One region of the Dactylosporangium maewongense genome, then DNA from elsewhere that is predicted to be linked to it. Evidence: riboswitches for the same ligand, from Rfam matches in the RefSeq annotation. Region 1 holds a riboswitch; each other region holds the start of a gene.
The links. A riboswitch is a leader RNA that binds a small molecule or an ion and turns the genes downstream of it on or off. The one in region 1 is predicted to bind cyclic di-AMP.

Region 1 (10,290 bases):
TCCCCGCACACCGGCTGCTTCGAGTGCTTCGAGCAGCGGGCGCTGGCGCGGCTGGAGGACCACGTGTCCTATCACGACTTCGCCCGCTCGCCGGTCGGGTCCGCGGCACCGCGCGCCGCGGACGCGCCCATGATGAGCCTACTGACCACGCTGGCGCTGACCGAGGGATACCTGCACGCGACGGTGGGCGTGTCGCGGCTGTCGGGCCGGGTGCTCGGCGTGCATCTGCCCACGCTGGAGATCCAGACGCAGGACCTGCTGCGCATGCCCGCCTGCCCGGGCTGCGGCAAGGTGTCCCGCCAGCGGATCCGCGAGATCAACTTCAACAGCCGGGCGGCCGTGGACCGGATCGTGTCCGGGGTGCTGCGATGAGCGCAGTGTCGCACTACCCGCCGATGACGCGGCTGCTGCGGCGGTACAAGCACCTGGGGGCGAACCAGACCGGCATCATGCCGGGGTTCTTCGTCGCCGTCGCCGACATCCCGGGCGAGCCCCGGATGCGGGCGATGACGGCGACCATGCCGCACTACCACCGCCTGATCATGGGTGACCCGCATCTGCAGGTGCAGTACCACCTGAGCGGGTACGGCCTGTACCAGGAAGAGGCCATGATCAAGATGATGGGGGAAAGCGTCGAGCGATACGCCGCGATGGTCGCGATCCGCCTGTTCGACCAGGATTTCCGGTACGCCTCACGGCGCGAGCTGTCGGCCGAGGGCGAGTGCATGCCACTGGAGTACCTGGGCATCCTCGGTCCGGAACAGCAGCGCACCCTGGCCTCGCGGCTGCACCGGTACGCCGACCGCCCGCCCACGGAGGACGACGTCATCGCGTGGGTGCGTTGCCCGGCGCTGACCCGGCCGGGGGAGGACCTCTGGGTCCCCGCGCAGCTGTTCTTCCTCGGTTTCACCACCTCGGCGGCGCACGGCGACCTGCTCTTCACCCCGTCGTTCTCGACCGGCACGGCGGCACACGTGAGCCTGGAGAACGCGCTGCGCAACGCGTTGATCGAGGCGGTGCAGATCGACTCGTTCATTCTCAACTGGTACACCCCGAATCCGTGTCCGCAGGTCGTCGTCGACGACGAGGACGCGCTGCGGGTGCTGGCCACGATGAACCTCGGGCCGGATGCCGACTACCGGGTCCGGGCGATCCACCTGACCCGACCCGACCTCCCACTGCCGACCATCGGCGTGTACATGGACCGCAAGACCGACGCGCTGCCGATGCTCAGTTTCGGGGTGCAGGGCGACGCCGACCCGCGCTCGGCGCTGTTGCGCGGAGCGATGGAGAGCGCGGCCATCCTCGGCCTCGGCATGTACAGCGCCATCTTCGACACGACGGCGGTGCACGCGGCGACGAATTCCTCGCCGTACCTGGACCTCGACTCCAACGTGTTGTTCTACGCCGGACCGCAGGACGCGGAGCACAAGCGCGCCATCGTCGCCGAGCGGTTCAGCGGGTCCGTGAAGCTCTCCGAGATCGCCCCGCTGGCCGGAGCGTCGACGCTCGAGTCGCTGCTCGAGATGGTGGCCGGGGTGAGCCGCTGGGCGACCTACCTCGACATCACACCGCCGGAACTGGCCGGCACCGACTGGAAAGTGGTTCGCGTCCTCATCCCCGAACTGCTCAGCATGTGCCTGCCCGGGATGCCGCCGAAGGCGCATCCGCGCATGGTCGCGCACGGCGGAGTGACGAATGTCCACCCGCACCCTCTGCCTTAGCGTGCTGGTACTGCTCTGCGCGGCGTTCCCGGCGCAGGCGTTCCGGCTGACCCTGTCCGGAGTGCTCGGCGGCACCGGCGCTCGCGGCGCGGCGCCGCGCAGACTCGACCCGGTCGTGCGCGGGCAGCTGGTGTTCGCCGTGGCGCTGATGGCCATGGCGGCGCTGGTCGCCACGCTCGCGCCGATGCGGTGGGACCTGTCCTCGCCCGTCGGTTGGCGCTGGTACGCCGCCGCGGTGGCGTTCGGGTGCCTTGCCCCGGTGCTGGAATGGGCCACCGGCGCCGCATGGCTGGCGGTCCGGCACCGGCGACTGGCCGGCATCGCGCTGCACCGGCTCGCGGGCGGCGGATCGGTCTGGGTGGTGCTGGCCGCGGTCGGCGTCGCCGCTGCCGAGGAGGTGCTGTTCCGGGGCGTGGGACTACACCTGCTGGGAGTTGTCCTGGGCTGGCCGGCCGCCGCGGCGCTGTTGGTCACCGCCGTCGTGTACGGCCTCAACCACCTCTACTTCGGCGCCATGACCGTCGCGCAGAAGACCTTGACCGGCATCGGGTTCGGCCTGCTGTACCTGCTGGGAGGCGACAACGTGCTCGTGCCGATGGTGGCGCACGCGGTGCAGAACGTGGTCGTGCTCACCGTGCTGCGGCGCCGGGAGCCGTCGTGACCCGCGACGCGGCGGCGTTCACCGCCGTCGCTGTCGCGGCGACCGCGGCCTGGCTCGCGCTGTACCGGCTGCCCTTCCGGCGCAACCGTACCCGCCAACGGGTACGCCTGGCCGTCGCCAGCCGCACGGGGCTGCCCGGCCGATACGTGTTCCCGATCCTGGGCACCCTGGTGTACCTGGCCGGCGGCGTCCTTGCGTCGATCCTCGTGATGTACTGGGGCGGCCTCGACGTGGCCACCCTGCTCGCCTGGCACGTCACCCCGCACGACATCGGTCTGCTGGTGCTGACCGCCGCCGGCGCCAGCGCGCTGACCGCATTCGCCATGTCCATCCTCTATGCCGTGCGACCCCGCACCGACGTGCCCGGCGCGGTCACCGGCGTCCGCTGGATCGCCGAGATCCTGGCGCTACCCCGGGCATGGCGGTACATCGTCCCGGCGACCAGCGCCGCCGTCGAGGAGTTCTACTTCCGCGGTGTCTTCCTCGGCGGCCTGCTGGCCAGCCACACACCGGTGTGGGCCGCCATCGCGATCAGCGGCGCGACCTTCACCGTCGGCCAGGTCCTGCTGACCGAGACGGCCCTGCAGGCCACCGTGCTCGCGCTGTCCAGTGTGGTGCTCGCGGTGGTGTGCGGGCTGCTGGTGATCGTCGAGGGCAGCGTCCTTCCGGCGATCGCGGTGCATGCCTCGTTCGCCGCCTACTACACCCAGACCAGCTCGCGCCGGGTCGCTCCCGTCGCGGCCGCAGTGCCCCGATGAGGAGGCCGACAACGGTGAGTCAAGAAGCAGAAGCAAGCGCCGCCGAGCCATTCGTCGACGCCCGGAACATCACCGTCCGCTACGGTGACCTGGTCGCCGTCGACGGTGTCGACCTGAGCGCCGACAAGGGCCAGGTCGTAGGCGTGATCGGCCCCAACGGCTCCGGCAAGACGTCGTTGCTGGAGTGCATCGAAGGGCTGCGGAAACCGGCCACGGGCACGATCCGCGTCGGCGGCTTCGACCCGGCCACCGACCGTACGCGGATGACCCGCATCGCCGGCATTCAGCTCCAGCAGCTCGTCTACCCGCCCCGCGCCACGGTCGAGGAGATCTGCCGGCTCTTCGCGTCGTTCTACCCCGACCCGGCCGATCACATCGAGCTGCTCGAACTGTTCGGCCTGAGCGGGCAGCGGCGCAGCCAGGTCGTCAAACTGTCAGGCGGGCAGCAGCAGCGGCTGTCACTGATTCTGGCGCTGCTGAACAACCCGCAGGTGGTCTTCCTCGACGAGCTGACCAACGGCCTGGACCCGGCCGCCCGGCGCATGGTCTGGGACGAGCTGCGCCGCCGCAACGGCGACGGCCTCACCATCGTGATCACCTCGCATCACATGGAGGAGGTCGAGTACCTCTGCGACCGGGTCAACGTGCTGCTCAAGGGCCGCGTCGTAGCCACCGGCACACCCACCGAGCTGATCCGGGACCACGCCGGCGACTCGGCCCGGCTCGTGCTCGACGGCGCCGGCGGCAACCGGAAGCTGGCCGAAAGTCTCACCGGGCTGGGTTCCGGGGTGCGGGTGGAGCCGGCCGGGCAGCGGCTGATGCTCGAGGTGCAACCGGCGCGCCGCGGGGACGTCGACCGGGTCCTGGCCGAACACGGCACCACCGCGCGGGAGCTGCCGGCCTCGCTGGACGACGCGTACCTGAACCTGACCGGGCAGGCCGCCGGAACGGCCTCGAGCGAAGCGGACAACGTCGATGTTTCCTAGCGTGCTGGCGTTCGAGTCGAGGCGAATGCTGCGCAACTTCCCGCCGCTGTTCTTCGGCCTCGTGTTCCCGGTCATGGTGCTGGGCATCTTCGGCGGCATCTACGGCAACAAGCCGTCCGACCTGTGGGACGGCCTCGGCACCGTCGACGTGTCCGTGCCCGCCTACGTCGGCCTCGTCCTCGCCGTCGCCGGGCTGATGAGCTTCCCGCTGGGCATGGTCGAGTACCGCTCCCGCGGGTTTCTGCGCCGGCTGCGGGGCACCCCCGCCCGGCCGACCGTCTTCCTCACCGCACAGCTGCTGATCAACATCGTCATCTGCGTGCTGGGCATCGCCCTGCTCGTCGTCGTCGGCTCGCTCGTGTTCGGTCTGCACGCGCCGGAGCGGACGTTCGCGTTCGCCGGTCTGGCGCTGCTTTCCGGCGCCGCCATGTTCGGCATCGGCCTGCTGATCGCCTCCATCGCCAGAAGCGAGCAGACGGCCCTGGTCATCGCCAACCTGGTGTACTTCCCGATGATTTTCCTGACGGGCGCCACCGTCCCGCTCGAGCTGATGCCCGACTGGATGCGCAAGATCAGCGACGCCCTTCCGTTGACGTACGCGATCGACGCGCTGCAATGGGCGTGGCTGGACCGAGGCGACTCCATCGGCGTCGATGTCGCGGTGCTGGGCGGCACCGTGGTGGTCTGCGCCGCCGGCGCCGCCTGGCTGTTCCGCTGGGAATGAACCCCCTCGTCGACCGGACCGTGCAGGCCACCGCGTACGCAGCGGCGGCCTGCCGGGCCGCGGAGAGCCGCCTTCCGCGCCCCCGGGTGTCGGACCCGCTCGCCGAGCTGTTCACGCCGACCGCTGCGGCGGCGCCGATCGCGCGGCTCGCCGACGCCGGGCGGGACGAGGTTGTCGCCCGTACCGTCCTCATCGACCGCATGCTCGTCGATGCGCTCGAGCGACGGCCGGGGGCCGCGGTGGTGAACTTCGGGGCCGGCTTCTGCACGCGGCCGTACCGGATGCGACTGCCCGGATGCCGCGAGCTGGTCGAGGCCGACGACCCCGCCGTCGTCGAGCTGAAGGACCGGACCCTGCACGGCCGGCCGCACAGCTGCCCGGTAAGGCGGGTCGGCCTGGACGTCCGCGACGAGACCGCGGTGAGCGCCGTGGTGGACGAGACGGGACGATCCGGCGACGTGATCGTGCTCACCGAGGGCCTGCTGGTGTACCTGCCGGCCGGAGCAGTCACGGCGCTGGCGGCCACGCTCGCGAGCCGGACCGGCGCCGCGCACTGGATCGCCGACATCGTCAGCGCGGACTCCGCCAGGCAGATGCAGACCCTTGCCCAGCGCGTCCCCGGTGGGCTGGCGCTCTTCGGGCTGGACTCACTGACGCCGCTGGAGGAACCGGGCTGGCGGGTCGTGGCCTACCGGGCCCTGCCGGTGCCGCGACCCCGGTACGGCGCCTCCAGCCGTACGCTCGTCGACGGCGTGGTCGCCCTCGAACCTCGCCGCGGCGGCTGAGTCCGGCGCTGGAACGGGTCGCGTGGCTCGGGGATCTCGGGCGTCAGGCCCGCCTCCGCTTCGGCGGGCGGCCTGGGCGGCGGCGTCGGTTCGCGGGCCGGTCCTGCTCGTGAGGCACGGGGGGACGCCGGCGCTGGGCCCTTTTCGGCAAGGTCACCGCGTCGGTGATGGCCGCGGCGATGCGCCGGGCCAACCAGAAAGATCTGGCCCGCCTCAAGCGGATCCTCACTCCGTGACGGCGCGCATCCGGTTGTTGCGGGCATCGTGCGTCAGCTCGGCCAGGCCGAGCACCTCCAGCAGCGGCGGCAGGTACATTCCGAACCGGCCCCGGTAGCCCTTGCGCAGCCCGTACCAGCCGCCGACCGGGTTGTCCTCCGAACGGCCCCACGCCTCGACGGTGCCGTCGGCGGCGGGCTTGTTCTCGTCGGCGGCGCCGAGCGGCACCCAGTCGCCCTGCTCGCGCAGCCACGCATGCAGATCCTCGACCGCCCGCAGCTGGTACGTCAGCTTGGTCGAGCCGACCTGGCACACGAGGGCGGGCGGGTTGGCGGCCTCGTCGCGGTACATGGTGTACTCCGACGACCCGGGCGGGGTCTTCAGCACCCACGGGTCGTCCTTCGTTCCAGCCGGCATGACCGCCTCCCGTCCGCGCGTTCGACTCGCACTCTAGACCCGTGCCGTCATGCCCGGGCCGGGATGGCCTCCGCGGCAGCCGATCGTGGGACCCTGAGATCGCTTGAACCGACCCATGCCGCGATGCTGTCAACGTATTGAGTAGTCGGTCCGAACAGTGATGATGTGCGGCTTCTTCCAGCTAGTGCTGTGACCACTAACGTTCACCGGGTTGGTGGTGTTGTGGTTCCTCGCCGCACGGGTGCGGTCGAGCGACTCCCCACCGTGGTGGGGCGGGCCTCAGCCGGCCAACTGACTCCTGTCGCCGCCCCCATCGTGTTCACCGTCGCGTCGCCGGGTGTGGCGGCGTGATGGCGTGGTGGGGGTCGGCGTGGGTCACGCCGGGACAGTCCGGCACCGGGGAGGTGTCGTCCTGCTCGACGGTGCGTAAGCACCTGCGGCAGCACTACTGCTGCTGGGGTGCTGGTGCCGCCGCCCGTGGGGTTCCCGCCCGGGTGGTTGGGGGTGCGGGTGGCGATGGTGGCGGCCGCGAACAGGTCGCGGTGCCCGGTGAGGTTGCAGTGCCGGCAGGTCATGGTCCGCCCGGCCGGTTTGGTGATCTTCTTGCGGCAGGTGGGGCAGGTTGATGAGGTGCCGCGTTCGTCGACGAGGTGGACGGTGATGCCGGCGAGTTCGGCCTTGTCCCGCAGCACTGCGATGGCGCGGCCGATCTGCCACTGGCGTAGCCGCAGGTGGTGCCGGCGCCCTGCGGGGAGGTTGAGCACGCCGCGGGGGTCGCCGACGGTCAGGGTCCCGACCCGCCGCTGCACCGCCCAGCCGATCACGGTCTTCGCCGCCTCATGCTGCGCCTGCCGGACCCGGCGCCGGTGCCGGCCCTCGACGAGGCGGGCACGGCGACAGGTCTTGCGCCACCGCCGTGACCCGCGCTGCCCGGGTTTCGGGGCCCGGGCGGCGGTCGCCCGGCGGCGGTGCCTGGTGTCGGAGAGATGCATACGGTGCTCGGCGCGGACCGCGCGTGCGGAAACGAGCAGCCCGTGCCCGTCAGCGCCAGCAACCGCGTAGGGGTGGATGACACCGAGGTCGACGCCAGCGACCCGAGCCGGGTCCGGACCTGCGTCGGCCGGATACACGGTGACGGGAACCTCGGCGGTGACCTCGACCCACAACCGCCCGCCCTCGGCCAGCAGGGCCACGGACCGGACCTGCTCGACCGGGTACGGCACCGCCCGGTCCAGGCGCAGCCACAACGGCGCCGCACCCTTCGCGGTCGGTAGCCGCAGTCGCCGCCCGTCCAAGGTGAACGTGCCGTGGTAGTAGCGGACCGGCAGCAGACCGCGCCGCTTGCGCGGGAACCGTGCGGACAGGTCACCGGCCTTGCGGCGTTTCGCCGCCGTGAACCAGGCGTCGGAGTACCGGCGTAGCACCGACCGGGCCCCGGTCGTGTCCAGGTCACCGAAGGTGCCTGGACCGGCCGTGGACAGCTCCCGGCACAGTGCCTGATACGACACCACCGGCGGCGCCTGATGCCGCCACCGCCAGTGGTTGACCTCCAGCACACACGCCCACACGTCGCCGGCCGAGCGCAGCAGCCCGAAACACCGCTCCCTCTGACCACGCGTGACCCGCAACCCGACCCGGCAGGTGCGGTGCACCACCCGGGCAGCAGCAGGATCACGACGGCGAGGCATACGAACACTCAAGCACAGGGGTACGACAGAAAATCCCGGCCAACGTTCGTGGACACAGCACTAGCGGGCCTTGCCATGGCAGTGCCCCTTGCGTAACGTCATGGGTCGCTTGGTCCGGTTCATGCTCACAGCAGGTGACGCCGGGCAGGCTCGCTGAGTCGTGCACGCACGAGCCGGGGACCCACCGCATGTCTGGGGTGAATCCGCGGGCCGACGGCCTGTGGTAGGGCGACCTTCGCGCCCGAATCCGTCAGCTGACCCGGTAGGCGGACGCGTAAGGAGAAGTGTCTGTGCACAGCCGTTACCCCCATCGCCGAGGTCCTCGCAGGGCGCGTGCCTGCTCGTCCGCGCGCCGAGCGGCGTCAACAGGACGCTAGTGCCGCCTGCTGTCACGCTGCGGGTGGTCACAGTCGCGTAGGTGCCGGCCGCTCCGTTTGCAGCGGCTACTGACGCAGTGCGGCAGGGAGCCGCAGGCCCGTGGCCTGTGCGCCATCCGTCCGGCTGCTGAGGTGGCGAGCTGGCCTGTGCGCTGCGCGTTCGCGCCGCGCACGTCACTTCTTGCTGCCCGATGGCTGTGCATCGCGTGTCGTCGCACGTCATGCCCGTATCGATCGCCCTGCTCCGGGCTACTGGAGACTCGTTGTGAACCTTGAATCCGTACAGCCGCAGTCCCACCGCGCCGGGGATATCCGCCGGCCGCGGATGGCGGTGACCATGTGCGTGATGCTCGCCGCGGCGGCCGTGGCCGGCATCGTGCTCAGCCAGCTCGGCGATCCGCCGTCTGGGCGCACCGCAGCGGCGGGCGCGGCGCTGACCACGAAACCACCGAAGGCCGACGGGGCGGCGCCGTCCGCGCCGACGACGATGCTCCTCAAGTACCAGTTCCAGCTGCAGCCGAACTACTACTTCTGCGGGCCGGCGGCCACCCGGATCGCGCTCACGGCAGCCGGCCACGCCGTCAGTCAGGACGAGGCCGCGGCCATGCTGGGCACCACCACCAACGGGACGAACTCGGCCCTCGACACCACCCGCGTACTCAACCAGGTGCTCGGGCACGGCCGCACGCTGTACCAGACCAGAGAGATCCCGGTCTACCCGGCAACGCCCGCGCAGGCCGCGCAGCTTCAGACCGACGTGCTGACCACGGTCGGCGGCGGACGGGCAATCGTGGCAAACATCGCCGGACACGTGACCGACACCGCCGGTGCCGTGCACGCCTACGAAGGCGGTCACTACCTGACGGTCGTCGGATACCGTGACGGCGGCGGGACGGTGAAGATCGCCGACCCGGCCGACCCGAGCGGGGACGGCACCTACTGGCTGAGCACTCCCAAGCTGGCCGACTGGATCTCCTCGCGCGGCTACTCGTATTGATTCCCGGCATCGCCGATCAACTGACGGTGGCAGGGCGGCGTCGTGGTGGCCGGCCGTCGTGGGCTCAGTCCTGGCGTCCAGCGTCCTGTTCGTGGTCACGATGTGGGTGTCCGGTGGCAGTCTGCGCGGCGCGTTGCCGGGCGGGGCGGCGATGGGCATGCTCAGCCATCGACCCGCACTGAAGCGGCGACCGGTCAGGCTGCCGGGTGAGTTCCTGGTCGGTGGTGTGGAGCTCGCATAACGCCACCCGGTTCGGGAAGCATGCCGTGGATGCCCGGGAGTGTGGGATTGCGTCGAGTCCGGCTGTGGAACGGATTGCAGCGCCGAGGTCACGCCGTCCGGGCGATGACGCCCGCGTTCGGTATGACCGCATCACAGGGGTAGCCGCTCAGGGCGATGCAGCTCACCACACCGAGTCGAAAGAGTCTGTGCGCCATGAGGCATTACACCCGAGGCAGCGCCGTGCTGGTGGGCGTCGCCCTCACTGTCACCGTCGCGCTCACCGCTTGCAGTGACACCGCAAGCGGTGGCGGTAGTCCTACGGCACCGAACAACGGCAGCGTCAGCGTCAGCGTCAACCCCACCTTCAACAACGTCGACGCGGTGTTCGTCCGGATGATGATCCCGCATCACGAGCAAGCCGTGGAGATGGCCGCCCTCGCCGAGACGAAGGCGACTGATCCGGACGTCAAACAACTCGCCGCCAAGATCAGTACCGGGCAGAAGGCGGAGATCGCGACAATGAAGGGCTGGCTGGTCGCCTGGGGCCAGCCGACCACGATGCCGAGCTGTCCCGAGATGCATTGCATGCCGAGCAACATGATGCCGCATGGAGCATCGCCGAACGGCATGATGCCAAGCGGGATGATGCCGAGCGGGATGATGCCGAGCGGGATGATGCCGAGCGGGATGATGCCCAGCGGGATGCCGACGATGCCGGGCATGATGTCGAGCGCA
Region 2 (10,290 bases), on a different contig from region 1:
GCGGTCCTGGACGACGACTACCCGCTCACCGCCTGGCAGTTCTACTCCAATCTCATCCTCGTGCACACCGTGGGCAGCGCGGCGTCAGGGCGGCGGGCCCGGGCCGCCGGCGCCGCCACCGTCCTGGCCGCCTACGCCCTGCTGCAGACGCTGCCGGGGCAGGACCTCGCGGAGGGACTGATCGGCGCGATCTTCATGGGCGTCGCGTACGGCAGCGGCGTCCTGCTGCGGCGCCAGACGGAGCGGACGATCCGGATGGCCGAGCGGGCCGCGGTCGCCGCCGCGCAGGAGCGCACCCGCATCGCGCGGGAGCTGCACGACGTCATCTCCCACCACGTCAGCCTGATGACGTTGCAGGCCGGCGGGGTGCGGATGCTGCTGGCCGGCGACCCCGCCCGCGAACGGGAACGCGACCTGCTGCACAGCGTCGAGCGGGCCGGCCGGGAGACGGTCGAGGAGCTGCGGATGCTGCTCGGCGTCCTGCGTGACGGGCGGGCGCCGGTCGGCCTCGACCAGCTGGACCGGCTCGCCGCGCCGCTGCGCGCCGCCGGCCTCGAGGTCAGGATCGGCACGACCGGCACGCCGCGCCCGGTGCCGCCGGCGCTCGGGCTGGCCGCCTACCGCGTGGTCCAGGAGGCGCTGACCAACACGCTCAAGCACGCCCGGGCCGCGACGGTGGAGGTGACGATCGGCTTCCCGCCGCCCGCGCTGACCGTCGAGGTCAGCGACGACGGGTCGGCCACGGTCGCCGGCACGGGGCACGGGCTCGCCGGGATGCGGGAGCGGGCCGCCCTGCACGGCGGCACCCTCCACGCGGGGCCCCGGCCCGGCGGTGGCTACACCGTCGCGGCCACGTTCCCGCTCGGCGGCGCCGCGGCGGTCCCGCCCGCCACCGGCTCCTGAGCCCACTCGGCGTCGGTCATCCGCAGCATCCGTACGCCGATCACACCCGAGCCCGCGATGTAGAGCAGGCTGCCGGCGATCATGGCGATCGGGTAGACGGGGCCGGCCAGCATCCCGGCCAGCATCGCCGGCGGTGCCCACCAGGGGACGCGCCGGTCGTACGCGAGCGCCAACCCCAGCAGGAGCACCCCGAGCAGCCCGAGGAAGCCCGGCACCTGGAACCCCCACTGTGCCCCGCCGGCGGCGAAGGCGGCGTCGGCGAGGCGGTCGCCCGCCGCGGTGCCGAGGTCCGCCTCGAGCCGGGCGTAGAAGAAGTCGCCGAGCATCAGCGCGGAGAAGTTGACGACGCCCAGCAGCGCGACGAGCCCGGCGATGTGCCCGAAGAGCACGGCGCGCCGGCGGACCAGGTGGATCATGCCGATGATGCCGGGCACGAGCAGGACCCAGCTCCAGTGCAGCAGCGCGGCGCTCACCGAGACCTGACCGGGGTGGCGGCCGTATGCGCCGTCCGCGGCGTCGCCGGCGCGCAGCGCGGGGTCGGTGAGCAGGCCCGCCACGTACACCAGCGGGGCGGCGACCAGGCAGCCCCCGGCGACGAGGCGGCGGAGTTTGTGTGGCATAGCGACCTTTCAGGCGATTTTGTGTGGCTCGACGGGATGTCGAGCCGGAACCGTAAGCCGGCCGCCGCCGTGCCGTCGTCAGCCGCGGCGCTGACCCGGGTCCGCGTGGCGGCGGACCGCGCCCGCAATTGCTTAGGATCGGAGGCGTTGCGTCGATGTGAGGGCTGCAGGGTCGGCCGGATCGGGGTAGGCGAGCCGTGGATCGAGATCGGGACATGGCGATGGCCGCCATCCGTTCCGTCTACCGGATCACGGGGCGGATCAACACCGGCAGCACCGTCGTCGAGACGCTGAACCGGATCGCCGACGCCGTCGTCGAGCACGTCGGGTTCGGCGCCGCCGTGGTCAACTACCTGCATCCGGAGGGTGTGTACGAGGCGGTCGCCATCGCCGGGTCCGAGGAGGCGCGGGCGGAGCTGCTCGGCGTCCGGTACCCGGCGGCGGAGTTCGACGCGCACCTCGCCGCCGCCGACGAGTGGGGGCAGCTGCGGTTCCTGCCGCACGAGCGGCACAACGACGGCATCCAGTCCTGGATCCCCGCCGCCCCCGACGGCGCGGACGGCATCCCGGAGGAGGAGCGCTGGCACCCCCTCGACGCCCTGTTCGCGCCGCTGTGCGCGCCCGACGGCTCGCTCGTCGGCGTGCTCAGCGTCGACCTGCCCGCCGACGGCAGGCGGCCCGGCGCGTTCCAGCGCGAGCTGCTGGAGATGCTCGCCGCGCAGGCCGGCATCGCGATCAACAACGCCAACCTGGTCGAGGCGCTGCGCCGGGAGCGGCAGCACCTGGAGGCGAGCGAGGCCGCGTTCCGGCTCGCGTTCAACGGCGCCGGCACCGGCATGTGCATGATCGGCCTGGCGGGAGCCGACATGACCCGCCTCGTCCGGGTCAACCCCGCGCTGTGCGAGCTGCTCGGGCGGGACGAGGACGTGCTCGTCTCGATGCGCTTCGGCGACTTCATCCACCCTGACGACTTCGAGCGCAGCCGGGAGGTGTTCGCCGGCGGCGCCGGCACGATCCGCGACTACGAGGTGCGCTGCGTCCGCGGCGACGGCGAGACGATCTGGATCTCCGCGACGATGTCGGTGGTCGCCGGGTCGCCCGCGTTCGCGATCACGCAGGTGCAGGACATCACCAGCCGCAAGGCCACCGAGGCCGACCTGGTGCGCAGGGCCTCCCGCGACCCGCTGACCGGCCTGGCCAACCGCGAGGCCGTCGCCGAACCCCTCGCGGCCGCGATCCGGCGGGCCCGCACCGAGCAGGTGATCAGCGCGCTGTTCTTCTGCGATCTCGACGACTTCAAAATCGTCAACGACACCCTCGGCCACGAGGCCGGCGACGCGGTCCTCGTCGCCGTCGCGCAGCGCCTCCAGTCGCTGGTGCGGCCCACCGACACCGTCGCGCGCCTCGGCGGCGACGAGTTCGTCGTCCTCATGGGCAACGTCGCCGCCGGCGACCTCGGCGTGCTGGTCGACCGCCTCGAACGCGCCGTCTGCGCACCCGTCACGCACCAGGGGCAGATCATGCGGGTCAGGGTCAGCGTCGGCGTGGCCGTGATCGATGACACGGTCGAGGACGCGGGCGCCGCGCTGCGGGCCGCCGACCGCGCGATGTACCTGGTCAAGGGCGGTCGTCACGCCGGTGAGGTGACCAGACGGGTGACGGCGTTCGGTGAGCGTCCGGGTGCTCAGGGTGGATTGCCGTTGCTGCGGTTGGCCCGGCCCGAGACGGCCCAGTAGGGTCGTTGAGTCCGCTCCGGTCGACCTGCACCGCATCGGTGCTGCCGGGCGGGCGCCGTCGAGTCGCGATCTTCGCGAGCCGGGGACCCATGCGCGTCCTCTGGGGTGTATCCGCGGCCTGGCCGCGGTAGGGCGAAACTTCCCGCCCGAACCCGTCAGCTAACCCGGTAGGCGGCACCGGAAGGAGTCTGCGTCGATGCCGGCCGCCCGCGCGCCCTCGTAACACCTCACCACTGGTTCCCCCCTTCCAGCATGCCGTCCTCAGGCGGCGTGCCGATGCCGCATGTCTTCTGCCTGCCAACGAAGGAAAACATCAGTAGTGAAGCCCATATTGAAGGTGTTGCCACGCCAGTTCCACCCGCGACATCGCCGACTGGTGCCCGTGCTCGGCGCCAGGGCCGGCACCGTCTCGGTCGCCGTCCTGTCCGCCACGCTGCTGGGCACCCTGCCGGCTGACTCGCCGGCGTCGATGTTCACCGGCCCCGCGTATGCCGAGTCCGCGGCCGCCTGGTCCTGGCCGTCGCCGTCGTCCCTGTCCGCTTCGGGGCCGTCGTCCGCGCCCTCCGCCGACGCGGCGCCGGCGCCCGCGACGGGGCCCCTGGCCGTCGCGGTGCCCGCCGCGCCCGTGCCGCCGGCGCCGCCGGTCGTCAAGCCCGTCGCCGGCCTCGACCAGCGGCAGATGGACAACGCCGCGATCATCGTCAAGCAGGGCCGGGCGCAGGGCATGCCCGACCGGGCCCTGGTCGTGGCGATCGCGACGGCGATGCAGGAGAGCGACCTGTACAACGTCGCCAGCTCCGCCGTGCCCGCGTCCCTCGGGCTGCCGCACGACGGCACCTCGACCGACCACGACTCGGTCGGGCTCTTCCAGCAGCGGGCCAGCCAGGGCTGGGGCACCGTCGCCGAGCTGATGAACCCCGCCCACTCCGCGATGCTCTTCTACAACGCCCTCAACCGGGTCGAGGGCTGGCAGCGGATGAGCGTGACCGCCGCGGCCCAGGCGGTGCAGCGGTCGGCGTTCCCCGGCGCGTACCAGAAGCACGCCACCCGCGCGGAGCAGGTGGTCGCCGCCCTCTCCTGACGCTCACCCGCACCCGGCCGGCGCGCCTTCTCGGGTCGCGCCGGTCAGGCGCCGGGTTCATGGGCCGCCGGTCAGGCGCGGGTTTGTGGATCGCCGGCGGGGGTGTTGGTCAGGCCGGGTGGCGGGTCGCCCAGCGGGCCAGGGCGACGAGCTCGGCGACCGCGGCCGGCTCGGGGATCGCCAGGTCGAGGGCGACCAGGGCCTGCGCGAGGAGGTCGTCGGCCTGCTGGGCGCACCAGGAGCGGGCGCCGGAGCGTTCGACGACCTTCGCGGCGCGCTCCAGGTCGGCCTCGCTGAGGCGGGTCTCGCGGTGCAGCAGGTCGGCCAGCTCGTCGGCGCCCGCGGCGAGGGCGGCGGCGACCGGCAGCGAGCGGCGGCGGCCGCGCAGGTCGGCGAACGCCGGGCGGCCCGTCACGGCCGGGTCGCCCCAGATGCCCTGCAGGTCCTCGGCGAACCGGACGGCCAGCCCGAGCCGCACCCCGAACAGCCGCAGCTGCTCGACCCGTGCCGGGTCGCCGCCGCCGGCGAGCGCGCCGAGGGCGCACGCGCAGCCGAAGAGGGCGCCGCTGCGCTGCTCGACCGCGGAGATGCACGTGCGGAGCAGGTCGTTGCCGGAGCGGTGCCGGGGCAGCACGGGGTCCAGGGCCGTGCTGAGGTCGGTGTGTTGGCCGTGCAGGAGCTGCTGGACGGTGTCGCCGAGGATGCGGACGCCGGCCCGGTCGACGGATGCCGCCCCGGACTGCCGCCGCGCGTCGGCGCACGGGTCGGGGGTGCCGTGCTGCTCGGTGAACCTGTCCCGGGTCGCCCGGTCCTGCCGCACCGGCTCCCTGGAGGGCGCGGACGGCGCGGTGTCGGGCGTGGCGCGGCTGGCCTGGCGCAGCGGGCGTGGCACGCGTCTGGTCGGGTCGCCGGTCGCCGCCACGTCGAACGCGAGCGCCAGCATGGCCTGCCCGCCCAGCGTCGCCGGGTGCGGCCCCACCACGCTCCAGGCGGTCGGCCGGTGCAGGCGGGTCAGGTCGCCGTCGAACAGGTCCCGTTGCAGCCCCGACCAGTGGTGCACCAGCTCCACCGCGACGGCGCCCGCCACCGCGTCGTGCGGGTCACCACCGACGGCGCCCGCGCAGACGAGTGTCAGTGCGGCGCGCGTACGGGCGGCGGGCGGATCCTCGTCGAGCCCGCCGAGCTGCAGCTCGGCCACCTCGCGCGACGGCTCCGGGAGGCGCCCGACGGCGGTGCGCAGCGGCGGCCCGACCAGCAGCTCCGCCCATGCGAGGACGTCGTCGACGGTGCGCAGCACGGTGACCATCAGCCGGAAACCCCCGGACGCGGGATCATCACCGGTAACGCACCACCCATCGGGCCAGGCATGGACAAGCGCCGATCTGATGTCGGCGCCGTGGACGGGTCAAGTATGCCGCCGGTGCCTGCCGGACGTGCCCAAAACCACGATGGTGGGCGGGTCAGCGCATCGCCTGCAGCAGGGATGGATCCGGTGGTGACACGACTGCGGCCTGTCGGTGCCGGAGGGCCTCCCAGGCGGCCTTCGGCCCGGCCGCGACGTCCCTGGCCGTGTTGTACCAGATCGTCACCTGCTGGCATCCCTCGCAGAGGGCGGGCACCCCGTACGCGTCGACGCCCAGCCGCCGGCACAGCGTCACCGCACGGTGCAGGTGCAGCTCCTGGCTGACGAGTATGGCCTTCGTCACGCCGTACACGTCGCGGGCACGGCGGCACGTGTCATAGGTGTCGAGTCCGTGCGGGTCGACGACCATCCTGGCCGGATCGACGCCCTTGCCCGCCAGGTAGTCGCGCATCACCCGGACCTCATCTCCGGATCCGCCCTGCGCGTCACCGGAGATGAGCAGCGCCTTCACCTTGCCGGACGTGAGCAGCTGCGCGGCGACGTCGAGCCGCCCCTTGAGGAACGGCATCGGCTCCTGCCCGCCCGGCGCGACCTGGGCCCCGAACACGATCGCGACGCCCGCCTCCGGGGCCGTCGAGGCGGGACCGATACGGCCGAGGGAGGCCGCCCGTACCCACACGGTCGGTGACAACACGAGGACGGTGGCCGCGACGGTCCCCGTGAGGACGACCCTGAGCAGGATCCGGCGGCGCCGCTCCAGCCGGGTCTCGCGGCCGGCGGGGAGCGACTGCTTGTCGCGCGCCGCCCACCTGGCCCGCTCGACCTCGAACAGGAACCACGGCGGCACCGTGCCGTGCGTGCGCAGCGTCTCGCGCTCGTCGTCGTCGAGGTAGCCGGTGACGTGGTCGACGGCGAGCGAATACGCCGCCATCCGCGCCGACCCGCGCCTCTGGGACCGCAGCACCGCCCACGCGCCCAGCGTGGCGATCGTCAGCAGCCAGCCCCACGGCCCCAGCCGCCGACTGCGCCGCCGCAGCTGGTCCTGTACGGCCAGCCAGGCGACCCGCTCGTCCCGCAGTTTCGGCATGGCGGCCAGCATCGCACGGTGATGTGCGCCCATGGTGCCCGTGTGGTGTTGGCCGTGTGAAGCCGTGGCTGTGTGGTTTTGTCCGGGCGAGGCCGTGGCCGGTGTGGTGTTGCACGGGTGAGGTCGTAAATTGTCGTAGGCGCGAGGCAGGATGTAGGCCTCGGGTTGGGGAGGTGGCGTCGGGTGGCCGGCAAGATCAAGGACGAGGACATCGCCTTGGTACGGGAGCGCACCGCGATCGCGGATGTGATCTCCGAGCACGTGACGCTGAAGTCGGCCGGGGGCGGCAACCTGAAAGGGCTCTGCCCGTTCCACGACGAGAAGACCGCCTCGTTCAACGTCTCGCCCGCGCGCAACGTGTATTTCTGCCACGGCTGCGGCGCCGGCGGCGACGCCATCAAGTTCCTGATGGACCACGACCACCTGACGTTCGTCGAATCGGTCGAGCGGCTCGCCGGCCGCGCCGGCCTGCAGCTGCAGTATGTCGAGGCGGGCAGCGCGCCGGTCCGCCAGACGGGCCAGAAGCAGCGGCTCATCGCCGCGCACGCCGAGGCGGCCCGCTTCTATGCCGAGCAGCTCGGCTCGCCCGGCGCCCGGCTGGCCCGCGAGTTCCTCGCGCAGCGCGGCTTCGGCCGCGAGGAGGCGGAGCGCTATGGCTGCGGCTTCGCGCCCGAGGGCTGGGACCCGCTGAGCAAGCACCTGCGGCTGAAGGGTTTCTCCGCGCAGGAGCTGATCACCGCCGGGCTGTCGAAGGAGGCCCGCTCGGGCAGCCTCATCGACCGGTTCCGCCGCCGCCTGCTGTGGCCGATCAAGGACATCTCCGGCGACGTGATCGGCTTCGGCGCGCGGAAGCTGTTCGACGACGACGACGGCCCGAAGTACCTGAACACGCCCGAGACCCCGCTCTACAAGAAGTCCCACGTCCTGTATGGGGTGGACCAGGCCAAGCGCGAGATCGCCAAGCAGAGCAAGGTGGTCATCGTCGAGGGCTACACCGACGTGATGGCCTGCCACCTGTCCGACGTGCCCGTGGCGGTCGCCACGTGCGGCACCGCGTTCGGCGCCGACCACATCGCGGTCCTGCGCCGCCTGCTGCTGGACGCCGACGGCTACGGCGGCGAGATCATCTTCACCTTCGACGGTGACGCCGCCGGGCAGAAGGCCGCGCTGCGCGCCTTCGAGGACGACCAGCGGTTCGTCGCGCAGACGTTCATCGCCGTCGGCCCCAACGGCATGGACCCGTGCGAGCTGCGCATGGCGAAGGGCCCCGTCGCCGTCCGCGACCTCGTCGCCGACCGCCAGCCGCTGCTCGACTTCGCCCTCCGCTCCGTCATCCAGCGCTTCGACCTCGACACCGCCGAGGGCCGCGTCGGCGCCCTCAAGGCCACCGCCCCGCTGGTCGCGAAGATCAAGGACCGCACCCTGCGCCCCGAGTACGCCCGCAAGCTCGCCGGCGACCTGGGCATGGAGCTGGAGACGGTCCAGCGCGCCGTCGGCGCCGCCGCGAAGGGCGTCGTCGAGCCCCCACCCGCCGCCTCCACCCGCAAGATCCTCGCGCCGGACAGCGCCGAGGCCCTTGTCGAGCGCGAGGCGCTGAAGCTCGCCCTCCAGCAGCCCGCCCTCGCCGGCCCCATGTTCGACGTCATCGGCGCCGACATCTACGCCCACCCCACCTACACGGCGCTGCGCGCCGCGATCGCCGACGCCGGCGGCGCCTCGTCCGCGACCGGCGGGGCCGTCTGGATCGAGCGGGTCCGCGAGGCGTGCCCCGACCCGGCCGCCGCGGCCCTCGTCACCGAGCTGGCCGTCGAGCCGCTCCGCCTCGACGGCGAGCCCGACCCCCGCTATGTCGAGGCCACGATCGTCCGGCTGCAGCTGCCCGCCCTCAACCGCCGGATCGCCGACCTCAAGTCCAAGCAGCAGCGCATCAACCCGGTCACCCACGCCGACGAGTACCTGCGCCTCTTCAGCGAGCTCGTCTCCCTGGAGCAGCACGCGAGGGCGCTGCGCGACCGCAGTGCCAGCCGCTGGTGACCGTGCGCGTGCTGGGCGGGTGTCCCGGAGCCCCTGGCCGCTCCGGCGTTCGTGGCCGTTCTGGCGCTCGTGGCCGCTTCGGCGCAGGCGGGCGGTCGCCGCTGGTGGTCGGTGCGGTGTCGGCTTGCGACGGGTTTGTGGTGGCCGGCTCGGGGTCGGCTCGCGGCGGGGGTCCGGTGGTCGGCGGCGGGTTGCCGGCGGTGGTGCGTGGCCGGTTCGTGGTGGGTAGCAGGTCGGTGGGGTGCGGCCGGGGTCTGGTCCTGCGGTCGTCCGACAGAAGGAGAGCGTCGTGTTCGGCTTCCTGAAGAAGCGCCGGCTGCCGCCCGCGCAGCGGCCCGCCCTCGCCGCCGACGAGCGCGTCGTGTCGTGGGCGGGCGCGACCGGCGACACGGTGGTCGTCGTCACCAACCTCGGCCTCTGGCTCCCCGGCGCGGGCGAGCGGCTCGGCTGGCACGAGATCCACAAGGCCACGTGGTCGGGCCGGCAGCTGGCCCTCATCGCCGCCCGGGAGCTGCCCGTCGACGGCCCTGGTGGGTACGTCGTCATGGAGGACCTGACGCCGCTGGTCATCACGCTGCTCGACCCCGACAGGGTGCCTGATCAGGTCCGCACCCGGGTCAACAAGTCCATCGCGCACACCTCGCACCACCCGCTCACCACCGGCTTCGGCGTCCGCGTCGTCGCCCGCCGCGTCAGCGGCGTCGACGGCCTGCGCTGGACCGTCCGCTACGACGAAGGCGTCGACCCCACCGCCCCTGCCGTCACCGAACAGACCGCCGCCCTGGTCGCCGCCGCCCGCCAGTCGATCGGCACCCCTGCCTGACCCCACCCACCTGCCCCCGACGGCGCCCGCGCCCGCAACGTTTCGCCCCGGCCGGCCCTTCGGGTGGACGGTCCGCCACCCAGCACCCGACCCGAACCCCGGCCCGTTGTCGCCGATACCACCGGGCAGCTCACAACGTGGGTCGCCCGCGCCGCTGAACGGTTGGGAGAGTCCTCTGGTCCGCTGACGGCGGTGCCGCTGAGCCGCCCGCGACGTGGGGTGGTTGCCACGCTGGCTGGTCGGAGTGGCAGGTCGGGAGCCTGGTCTGCTGATGGTGGGATGCTGCATGGGCGGCTCGCTATGTGGGGTGGTTGCCGCGCTGGCTGGTCGGTCGGGAGCCTGGTCCGCCGACGGTGGGGTGCCGTTTGGGCGGCTCGCGACGTGGGATGGTTGCCGCGCTGGCTGGTCGGTCGGTCGGTCGGGAGCCTGGTCCGCCGACGGTGGAGTGCCATTTTGGCGGCTCGCGACGAGGGGCGGTTGCCACGCTGTGTGGGCGGTCGGGAGCTTGGTCCGCCGACGGTGGGGTGCCATCTGGGTGGCTCGCGAAGGGGGGCGGTTGCCACGCTGTGTGGGCGGTCGGGAGCTTGGTCCGCCGACGGTGGGGTGCCATCTGGGTGGCTCGCGACGGGGGCGGTTGCCACGC
Region 3 (10,290 bases), on a different contig from region 1:
GCGGGAATGGCAGGATCGTGCCGAACGGCTCGCGGGGGTAGCGCTCGCGCAGCGCGGCGGCCACCCTGGCCCGGAAGTCGTCGAGCTCCGCACCGGACAGGGCGTCGAAGTAGGGGCGCAGGCCGGTCCCGCTGAACCACTCCAGCACCGGGTCCTCGCCGGGCAGGACGTGGAAGTACGTCGTCTCCCAGGCGTCCACGGCCAGGCCGAGCCCGGCGAGGGTGCGCACGTACCAGGCCGCCTCCCGCACCGGCGTCGCGCCGCGCGGCCCCAGGACGGTCGGGTCCAGGATGTCCGCGTCGAGGATCGGCCCGCCCGTCGGGACCTGGAACGCGAGCGTTCCGCCGTCGTCGAGCGCCGCGGCGAGCGTCGGCATCAGCGCGGCGTGGTCGTCGACCCACTGCAGGGAGGCGTTGGCGACGATGACGTCCACGGAGCCGCGCTGCGGCCGCCACCCGGCGATGTCGCCGAGCTGGAACGACAGCTGCGGGGTGCCGAGCGCTGCCGCCTTCGCGAGCATCTCGGGGGAGGAGTCGATGCCGAGCACCGCCGCGTCCGGGTAGCGCGTCGCGAGGGTCGCGGTCAGCGTGCCCGGCCCGCACCCGAGGTCCACGACCGCGACCGGCGCGGTGGTCTGGATGCGCGCCACCAGCTCGTGGAAGGGCCGCGCCCGCTCCTCGGCGAAGCGGCTGTACTGCTCAGGATCCCAAGAGGCCATGCCCCGATCTTGCCGGGCATGGCCTCTTGGACGTGCTGTCAGGGCTTACTTGTGCGGTCTGCCGTAGCCGTACGTGTCGCTGCGGCCGTCGATCGACTGGACCTCGACGTTTCGGCCCGTCGTCGGGGCGTGGATCATCTTGCCGTTGCCGATGTAGATGCCCACGTGCCCCAGGCCACGGAAGAACGCCAGGTCGCCGGGGGAGAGCGCGGACCGTGAGATGTGCGTGGTCTTGCTCCACTGCTGCGCCGCGTTGTGCGGCAGGATGACGCCGGCCGCCTTCCAGGCGCCCATGGTCAGGCCGGAGCAGTCCCAGCTGCTGGGTCCGGCGGCGCCCCACTTGTAGGGCTCGCCGAGCTGGGCGCAGGCGAAGGCCACCGCCGCGTTCGCCGGTGACGTGCACTCGGCACCGAGCGCGACCTTGACACCCGTGGAGCCGGTGCCGCCGGTGGTGGAGCGGCGGCGGAGCGCCTCGAGCTTCTTGACGTCGCCCTCGATCTTCTTCTTCTTGGTCTCGAGCTCGGTCTTCTGCGCGGTCTCCGCGGCGAGCGTCTCGTCGATCTTCTTCTTCTCTTCGTCCAGCTTCGACTTGGCCGACGTGAAGTCGGCGATCTCGTGCTGCTGGTGCTTGCCGATCTGCTGCAGCGTGGTCAGCTGGTCCATGAGTGTGTCGGACGACCGCGCGTTGAGCACGATGCTGAGGTTCTGCAGGCTGCCCGCGCCCTTGAACGCCGCGACGGCGATGACGTCCACGTTGGCGTTGGCGTTGGCCATGTTGTCGACGTAGGGCTGGAGCTTCTTCTGCAGCTCGGCGGCGGCCGCCTGGGTGGTGGCCAGATCGCCATTGATCTTGTTGTAGGCCTCGACCAGGTCTTCGAGCTCGTCGCCCGCCTTCTGGATCTGGGCGTCGATCTCGGCCGCTGTCGGATCGGCCTTGGCGACACTCGCGGGCGCCACGATCGCCAGCGACACGACCCCGATGAAGAGCGTGCGCAGCAGGGACCGTTTGGTGCGGTGTCCAGCGGACAAGGGATGACCCTTCTTCACCGACCGCCTACCGGGTTAGCTGACGGGTTCGGGCGGGAAGAGTGCGCCCTACCGCGCTGTGCGGATTCACCCCAAGGACCCTGGGTCCCCGGCTCGACAGCGCCAGAGCGGCGCTCGACTCGGCGGCGCTTGCCCGGCGCCGCCCGGGGTGGGCGACGGACTGCCGTGCAGGCCAGGACATAACTTAACGTGATCACCAACGAAGCGAAACCCGCGAGCGTTGTTGAATATCGATTACCCCAAAAGTCCGAATCACGGCGGGTTGTCGCTCCACATCGGACAGTGACGCACCACAGAAGATGGTGTTGACGGACACACAATTGGGGCTTGATTCTGCTCTGAGACCCGGTTAAATACACGTAACTTTATTCACCGTCGATGCACATAGTTCGCCCACTCCGAACACCCCCGGAGGAGCGTCACCGGATGTTGCGTGTCCAGAACCTCGAGGTCGTCTACGACGACGTGATGCTGGTGCTGCGAGGCGTCAGCCTGCAGGTCCCACCAGGACGCATCGTCGCGCTGCTCGGCGCGAACGGTGCCGGCAAGACCACGCTGCTGCGGGCCCTGTCGGGCCTGCTCGGCGTCCACGACGGCGCCATCACCAAGGGCGCCATCACGCTCGACGAGAAGCCCATCCACCGGCTCAAACCGGCCGCCGTGGTCCGCCGCGGCGTCTCGCAGGTGATGGAGGGGCGCAGGACCTTCGCCGAACTGACCGTCGAGGAGAACCTGCGGCTCGGCGCCCACACCCGCCCGAAGGGCCGGGCGGAGGCGATGGACCGCATGTACACCCTGTTCCCCGTGCTCGCGCAGCGCCGCGGCAGCATCGCCGGCTACCTCTCCGGCGGCGAGCAGCAGATGCTGGCGATGGGGCGGGCGCTCATGTCGGACCCGGCGTACCTGCTGCTCGACGAGCCCAGCCTCGGGCTCGCGCCGCGCCTGGTCGAGCAGGTCCGCGACCTGATCGTGCAGATCAACCAGGCCGGCACCGGCGTGCTGCTGGTCGAGCAGAACGCGACCATGGCGCTGTCGATCGCCGAGCACGGATACGTGCTGGAGACGGGCAAGGTCGTGCTCGACAAGCCCGCCGCCGAACTGCTCGCCGACGACGACATCCGCGAGTTCTACCTGGGACGGGCCGAGCGGTCCTTCCGCGACGTGAAGCACTACAAGCGTCGCAAGCGCTGGCTGTCATAGAAAATCAGGAGTCGCCGTGCTGCGTTTCGAAGACGTCCGGCTCAGCTTCGCCGGCGTCAAAGCCATCGACGGGGTTTCGTTCACCGTCGCCAAGGACGAGCTCTTCGCCGTCATCGGGCCCAACGGGGCCGGAAAGACGTCGATCTTCAATGTGATCTCCGGGGTGTACCGGCCGCAGCAGGGCAAGGTGTCCCTCGACGGCGCCGACCTCACCGGACTGCGCCCGGACAAGGTCGCCAAGCTGGGCGTGGCGCGCACCTTCCAGAACGTCGAGCTGTTCCAGCACCTGACCGTGCTGGAGAACCTCATGCTCGGCCGGCACCACCACATCCGCTACGGCACGCTCGCCGCGATCGCGTGGCTCGGCCGGGCCCGGCGCGAGGAGATCGCCAACCGGGCCGTGGTCGAGGACATCGTCGACTTCCTCGAACTGGCGCAGTGGCGCCGGCTGCCGGTGGGGTTGCTGCCGTACGGCGTGCAGAAGCGCGTCGAGCTCGGCCGGGCCCTCGCGATGGAGCCGAAGCTGCTGCTGCTGGACGAGCCGGTCGCCGGGATGAACCTGGAGGAGACCGAGGACATGGCCCGCTTCATCCTCGACGTCCGCGAGGAGCTCGGTGTCCCGATGATCCTCGTCGAGCACGACATGGGGCTCGTCATGGACCTCGCCGACCGGGTGATGGTCGTCGACTTCGGCGTCCCCGTCGCCACCGGCACGCCCGCCGAGGTGCAGAGCAACCCCGACGTCCTGCGCGCCTACCTGGGGGAGGTGGAGCGAGCATGACGATCGCCGAACTGGTCAGGCGGCACGCGGAGCGCACGCCCGCCGCCGTCGCCATACGGGAGAAGCACCGCGGCATCTGGCGCGAGATCACCTGGCGTGACTACTGGAAGACCGCGGAGACCGTCGCCCGGGCGCTCAGGTCGCTCGGCGTCCAGCCCGGCGACCGGGTCGCGATCCAGTCGGAGAACCGCTCCGAGTGGCTCTTCGTCGACGTGGCGACCGTCGCGGTGCGGGCGGCGACCGTCGGGCTGTACCCGACGAACCCGCCGGACGAGGTGCGCCACATGCTCGCCGACTCCGGCGCCCGGATCCTCTTCGCCGAGGACCAGGAGCAGGTGGACAAGGCCCTGGCGGTCCTGGACGACTGCCCCGGGCTGGAGTGGATCGTCTACCTGGAGCCCAGGGGCATCCGCGGCCGGTACAAGCACCCGAAGCTCATCGCGTGGAGCGACCTCCTGGCGTCGCACGCGGACGCGGAGCCGATCGAGCTGGCCTCGGACCCCGGCGACGTGGCCACGCTGATCTACACGTCCGGCACGACCGGGCGGCCCAAGGGCGCGATGCTCACCGTCGCCAACGTGGACTTCGCGATCCGGGTCCTGGTCGAGGGCGGCGGGTTCACCGACCCGCCACCGGGGCCGCACGACCTGACCCTGTCCTACCTGCCGCTGTGCCACGTCGCGGAGCGGGTCTTCACGGTCTGGTTCAACGCCGCCGCCGGCGTCACCGTCCACTTCGGCGAGTCGATCGCGACCGTGCAGGCCGACCTGCGCGAGGTGCAGCCGACGATCCTGTTCGGGGTGCCCCGCATCTGGGAGAAGATGATGGCCGGCATCACCGTCCGGCTCGGCGGGGCGTCGCCGCTCAAGCGGGCCAACGCGCGGCTGTGGCTGCGGGTCGCGGACCGCATCGGCGCCACCCTGGAGGCCAACGGCGGACGGCACACCACCGGCAGCCGGCTGCGGTACGCGATCGGCTGGCTGCTGTGCTACCGGGCGCTGAAGGACCGCATCGGCGTCCGCCGGGTCCGCTACGCCGCCAGCGGCGCCGCCCCGATCGCCCCCGACGTGCTGCGGTTCTTCATGGGCATCGGGGTGCCGATGCACGAGGTGTACGGCATGACCGAGAACACCGCGATCGGCACCGCCAACCGCCCGGGCCGGATCAGGCTCGGCACGGTCGGCGAGGCGCACAGCGGCGTCGAGATCCGCATCGCCGACGACGGGGAGATCCAGACCCGGCACCCGGGCACGTTCGCCGGCTACTTCCGCAACCAGGCGGCGACCGACGAGGCGATGACGGCGGACGGCTGGCTGCGCACCGGCGACGTCGGCGAGCTGCTCGACGGTACACACCTGAAGATCACCGACCGGTCGAAGGACATCATCATCACGGCCGGTGGCAAGAACGTGGCGCCGAGCGAGATCGAGAACGCGCTGAAGGCGTCGCCCTTCGTCAAGGAGGCGGTCGTCATCGGCGACCGGCGGGCGTTCCTCACCGCCCTCATCGGCATCGAGCTCGACACCGTGGGGGAGTGGGCGCAGCGCCGCGGCATCGGCTACACCACCTACCGCGACCTGGCCGGCAAGCCCGAGGTCATCGCGCTGATCCAGGGCGTGGTCGACGCGGTCAACGCCGGCCACAACCCGGTCGAGCAGGTCAAGACGTTCCGGATGCTGCCCAAGGAGCTCGACCACGAGGACGGCGAGCTCACCGCGACGCAGAAGGTCCGCCGCGGCGCCGTCGCCACGACCTTCGCCGCGCTGGTCGACGACATGTACGGGAGCCTGAACAGGAGCACAGTGTGAAGGACTTCCTCGAGAGCGTCCTGCGCGGCATCGGCACGGGCAGCGTCTACGCGCTGCTCGGCCTCGGGTTCGTGATCATCTACAAGGCGACCCGGGTCATCTCCTTCGCCCAGCCCGCGTTCATGCTGGCCGGCGCGGTCCTGGTGACCTACCTCGCCGGTCCGCTCGGCTTCTTCCTCGCCCTGGCCGCGTCCGCCGTGCTCACCGGCGGCATCGCGCTCGGCGTGGAGCGGCTCGCGGTCCGCCCGATGATCGGCCGGCCGGTGTTCACCGTCGCGATCATCACGCTCGGCATCGACATCGCCGTCCGGGTCGTCGTCAACGGCGCCATCGGCCTGGACGTGCGGCAGGTCGGCGACCCGTGGGGCCTGAAGGTGTGGAAGCTGCCCGGCGGTGTCCAGGTCGAGCAGCGGCACGTCGCGATGGTCCTCACCACCGCCGTGCTCATCGCCCTGCTGTTCGTGTTCTTCCGGTACACCCGGACCGGCCTGGCGATGCGGGCCGCCTCCTACGACCAGGAGGCGGCGCTCGCCCAGGGCGTCAGTGTCGGGTCGGTGTTCGCGCTGTCGTGGGCGCTCGCCGGCGCGCTCGCCGCGGTCGCCGGCACGTACGCCGCCGTCGGCGGAAGCGTCAGCGAGTCGCTGTGGCTGATCGCGCTGACGGCCCTGCCGGTGATCATCCTCGGCGGCCTCGACTCGCTGCCCGGCGCCGTCATCGGCGGCCTCGTCGTCGGCACCGTGCAGGAGCTCACCGCCACCTATCAGGGCTCGGTGCCGTGGCTCGGCGGCAACATCTCGGTCGTCACGCCCTACGTGGTGATGTTCCTGGTCCTGCTCGTGCGCCCCTACGGCCTGTTCGGCACCCGGGAGGTCGAAAGGGTATGAGAAACCGTCCGCTGCTGCGCACCTCGTACAACCAGGAGCTGGCGCTGCTGGACACCACCTCGAAGAAGGTGGCGGTCGGCATCCTCCTCGCGGTCGGGGCGGCGCTGCCCTGGCTGGTCGAGGACCAGCTGCTCCAGCTGATCGGGCTCGCCTGCGTGACCGCGATCGGCGCGATCGGGCTCAACATCGTCACCGGCTACGCCGGGCAGGTGTCGCTCGGGCACGCGTTCTTCCTCGCCATCGGCGCCTACACCGCGGCCGCCATCGCCGGTGACCCGGACGCGCGGACCATCGGGTTCGGGGTCCAGGAGATCCTGATCTGGCTGCCCGCCGCCGGTCTCGTCGCCGCGGTCGCCGGTGTACTGGTGGCGCCGCTCGCCACCCGCCTCCGCGGCCTGTACCTGGCGATCGTGACGCTCGGTCTGGTCTTCATCGGCGGCCACGTCATCAACGAGTGGTCGGAGCTGACCGGCGGGCCCGGCATCGGCCGGCAGCCCCCGGCGCCGAAGCTGCTCGGCTACGACCTGAACGCCTCCGACGCGTTCCTCACGAGAGATCAGAAGCTGTACCTGCTGATGCTCGTGCTGCTCGTCCTCGCGGCTCTCGCGGCGCGCAACCTGGCGCGCTCGCGGGTGGGCCGGGCGTTCACGGCCATCCGGGACCGCGACATCGCGGCCGGCGTGATGGGCGTGAACCTGGCCAGGTACAAGACGATCGCCTTCGGGGTGTCGTCGTTCTACGCCGGCTGTGCCGGTGCGCTGCTCTACGTGGGGGTCGGCTACTTCGACCCGACGACCTTCAACCTGCTGCTGTCGGTGCAGTACATCGCCATGGTCCTCATCGGCGGTGCCGGCACGGTCAGCGGCGCGATCCTGGGTGCCTTCCTCATCACGCTGCTGCCGCGGCTGATCCGTGAGGTGCCGTCATTCCTGCCGTTCATCAGCAACTCGCCCGCGGAGTCCCCCAACGCCTACCAGCTCGAAACCGTCCTCTACGGCGTGTTGATCATCGTGTTCCTGATCTTCGAGCCGCGCGGGCTGTTCGGCATCTGGATCCGGCTCCGCACGTACTGGAAAGCCTGGCCGTTCTCGTACTGACCTCGTCGTAAGGAGCTCCTCAATGAAGAGGTTGGGCATGATTGCCCTCGCCGCGGTGCTGACCGTCGGCTCACTCGCCGGATGTCGCGGCAGTGATAACAGCGACAACACGGACAACAAAGGTTCGTCGGGCCCGAAGTCGGACGTCGGGATCACCAAGGAGCCCTGTCCCAAGTCGGAGCACAAGGACCGGGGCTGCATCTACCTCGGCATCATCTCCGACCTGACGGTCGGGCCGTTCCACGTCCTCGCCGTGCCGATCACCGACGCGCAGAAGGCGTTCTGGAAGCGGGTCAACGCGCAGGGCGGCATCGGCGGCTACGACATCGACGCCGAGACCTACGTGCGGGACAACAAGTACAACCCGCAGACGCACAACGAGGCGTACCAGGAGATGAAGGGCAAGGTCCTCGCCCTCGCGCAGAGCCTCGGCTCGCCGACCACCGCGGCGATCCTGCCCGACATGAAGCAGAACAACGTCATCGCCGCCCCCGCGGCGTGGACGTCGGCGTACGCGTTCGAGGACAACATCCTCGAGTCCGGCGCCAACTACTGCATCGAGTCGATGAACGCCGTCGACTACGCCAACGAGACGTTCAAGCCCAAGACGGTCATGGCGGTGCACCTCGCCGGCGACTACGGCGACGACGCCGCGGCCGGGGCGAAGATCGCCGCGGAGAAGCTCGGCATGACGTTCATCAACGTGAAGACCGACTCCGGCACCGACAAGCAGGCCGGCGCGGTCACCGCGATCGTCACGCAGAAGCCCGACCTGGTCATCCTCACCACCGGGCCGGCGGACGCGGCCGCGATCGTCGGCGGCGCCGCCCAGCGCGGCTTCAAGGGTCGGTTCATCGGCACCAGCCCGTCGTGGAACCAGGGCCTGCTGGCGACCGCCGCGGCGCCCGCGCTGAAGGCGCTCTACGTGCAGTCCTCGCCGTGGAAGTCCTGGGCCTCCGACACCCCGGGGCACAAGGCGATGCGCGAGGCGCTGCCGGGCGTCACGCCGAACGACGGCTACACGTCGGGCTGGGTCTGGTCGTACCCGCTGCTCGCCGCGCTCAAGAAGGCCCAGGCCGACGGTGACCTGACGCGGGCCGGCCTGCTCAAGGCCGCCAAGTCGCTCACCAAGGTCGACTACGAGGGCATGCTGCCCGACGGTGCCGGCAACTACGCCGCCGGCGCGGACGGCATCTTCCGCCAGTCGCTCATCTACAACCCGACCGTCGGTGCGGGCGGTCCCAACGACATCAAGCTGGAGAAGGACTACTTCACCGGCTCGGTCGCGAAGGACTACAAGCTCGACAAGCCCTGCTACGAGAAGCTGTAGACACCCCTGCGATGACGACGACCCGTTCGGCCGGCTGGCCGAACGGGTCGTTTTTTCCGCCGCCGGTGTCCGGAGTGGTCGGATTCGAGGCGAAGTCGCACGTCGCGGGTCGGCAACGCGACATTTCCTCGCCATCTGGCGATCGGTAGGCTGGCGCAATTTCCGGACTCCCGTCTCTCTGTAACCCCCATCGAGAGGACGGTTCATGTCGATGCGTCGACGTACCGTGCGCGCCTTGCTCGCCGCCCTGCTCACCGCCGGCACGCTCGTGCCGATCGCCGGCTCGCCGCCGGCCGCCGCGTCGACGCTCCCGACCGGCTTCCAGGAGCAGGTCGTCTTCAGCGGCCTGACCAACCCGACCAACATCGAGTTCTCGCCTGACGGGCGCGTGTTCGTCGCGGAGAAGCGGGGTCTGATCAAGGTCTACGACAGCCTGTCGGACCCGACCCCCGACGTCTTCGCCGACCTGCGCACCAACGTCCACGACCAGTGGGACCGCGGCATGGTGGGCCTCGCGCTCGCGCCCGGCTTCCCGACGAACCCGTGGGTCTACGTCCTGTACTCCTACGACGCGCTGCCCGGCGGCACCGCGCCGAAGTGGAACGACGTCTGCCCCGACCCCAACAACGGCAACTGCGTCATCACCGGCCGGCTGTCGAGGCTGCAGGCCAGCGGCAACCAGATGGTCGGCACCGAGCAGGTGCTGATCACCGACTGGTGCCAGCAGTTCCCCAGCCACTCCGTCGGCGACCTGCGCTTCGGCGCCGACGGCGCGCTCTACGCCTCCTCAGGTGACGGCGCCAGCTTCAGCGCCACCGACTACGGCCAGTTCGGCAGCCCCGCCAACCCGTGCGCCGACCCGCCGTCGCCGGCCGGCACGGCGCTGAGCACGCCCACCGCCGAGGGCGGCGCGCTGCGCTCCCAGGACGTCCGCACCCTCGCCGACGCGACCCAGCTCAACGGCACGATCATCCGGATCGACCCGGTCACCGGCGCGGCGCTGCCGACGAACCCCAACGCCGCCCTGGGTGACGCCAACGCCCGGCGGATCGTCGCCTACGGCATGCGCAACCCCTTCCGGTTCACGTTCAAGCCCGGCACCAACGAGCTGTGGAGCGGCGAGGTCGGCTGGAACACGTACGAGGAGATCAACCGGATCGCCAACCCGGTCGCCAGCACGATCGGCAACTACGGCTGGCCGTGCATCGAGGGGCCGAGCCCGCAGAGCGGCTACGACGGCGCGAACCTCAACATGTGCGAGTCGATGTACGGCGCGAACCCGGCCGTGCCGAACGTCCAGCCGTACTACTCCTGGAACCACAACGCGAAGGTCGTCGCCGGCGAGAGCTGCCCGAGCGGCGGCTCGTCGTCCTCCGGCGTGGCGTTCTACCCGGACAGCGGCCCCTACCCGGCCGCCTACCGTGG

Region 2: it holds a riboswitch for cyclic di-AMP, as region 1 does, so the genes downstream of both, ABD332_RS48490 (hypothetical protein) here and ABD332_RS47935 (C39 family peptidase) in region 1, are expected to answer to the same signal.
Region 3: it holds a riboswitch for cyclic di-AMP, as region 1 does, so the genes downstream of both, ABD332_RS53435 (C40 family peptidase) here and ABD332_RS47935 (C39 family peptidase) in region 1, are expected to answer to the same signal.

Annotation. Positions count from the first base shown of each region.
Region 1 is NZ_BAAAQD010000029.1:7,930-18,219, forward strand. Features, by position in the region: gene ABD332_RS47890 (TOMM precursor leader peptide-binding protein) at 1-372, shown strand, start outside; gene ABD332_RS47895 (YcaO-like family protein) at 369-1,724, shown strand; gene ABD332_RS47900 (CPBP family glutamic-type intramembrane protease) at 1,726-2,385, shown strand; gene ABD332_RS47905 (CPBP family glutamic-type intramembrane protease) at 2,382-3,143, shown strand; gene ABD332_RS47910 (ABC transporter ATP-binding protein) at 3,158-4,129, shown strand; gene ABD332_RS47915 (ABC transporter permease) at 4,131-4,853, shown strand; gene ABD332_RS47920 (class I SAM-dependent methyltransferase) at 4,850-5,638, shown strand; gene ABD332_RS47925 (DUF6855 family protein) at 5,864-6,271, opposite strand; gene ABD332_RS47930 (RNA-guided endonuclease InsQ/TnpB family protein) at 6,475-7,959, opposite strand; cyclic di-AMP (ydaO/yuaA leader) riboswitch at 8,101-8,243, shown strand; gene ABD332_RS47935 (C39 family peptidase) at 8,683-9,333, shown strand; gene ABD332_RS47940 (hypothetical protein) at 9,392-9,574, shown strand; gene ABD332_RS47945 (DUF305 domain-containing protein) at 9,769-10,290, shown strand, end outside.
Region 2 is NZ_BAAAQD010000030.1:4,983-15,272, reverse strand. Features, by position in the region: gene ABD332_RS48505 (sensor histidine kinase) at 1-903, shown strand, start outside; gene ABD332_RS48500 (hypothetical protein) at 837-1,523, opposite strand; gene ABD332_RS48495 (diguanylate cyclase domain-containing protein) at 1,745-3,259, shown strand; cyclic di-AMP (ydaO/yuaA leader) riboswitch at 3,306-3,448, shown strand; gene ABD332_RS48490 (hypothetical protein) at 3,636-4,340, shown strand; gene ABD332_RS48485 (polyprenyl synthetase family protein) at 4,450-5,646, opposite strand; gene ABD332_RS48480 (SanA/YdcF family protein) at 5,801-6,790, opposite strand; gene dnaG (DNA primase) at 6,974-8,824, shown strand; gene ABD332_RS48470 (hypothetical protein) at 9,114-9,647, shown strand.
Region 3 is NZ_BAAAQD010000040.1:34,393-44,682, forward strand. Features, by position in the region: gene ABD332_RS53430 (methyltransferase domain-containing protein) at 1-718, opposite strand, end outside; gene ABD332_RS53435 (C40 family peptidase) at 764-1,747, opposite strand; cyclic di-AMP (ydaO/yuaA leader) riboswitch at 1,755-1,900, opposite strand; gene ABD332_RS53440 (ABC transporter ATP-binding protein) at 2,192-2,965, shown strand; gene ABD332_RS53445 (ABC transporter ATP-binding protein) at 2,982-3,746, shown strand; gene ABD332_RS53450 (AMP-dependent synthetase/ligase) at 3,743-5,554, shown strand; gene ABD332_RS53455 (branched-chain amino acid ABC transporter permease) at 5,551-6,438, shown strand; gene ABD332_RS53460 (branched-chain amino acid ABC transporter permease) at 6,435-7,535, shown strand; gene ABD332_RS53465 (ABC transporter substrate-binding protein) at 7,558-8,865, shown strand; gene ABD332_RS53470 (PQQ-dependent sugar dehydrogenase) at 9,077-10,290, shown strand, end outside.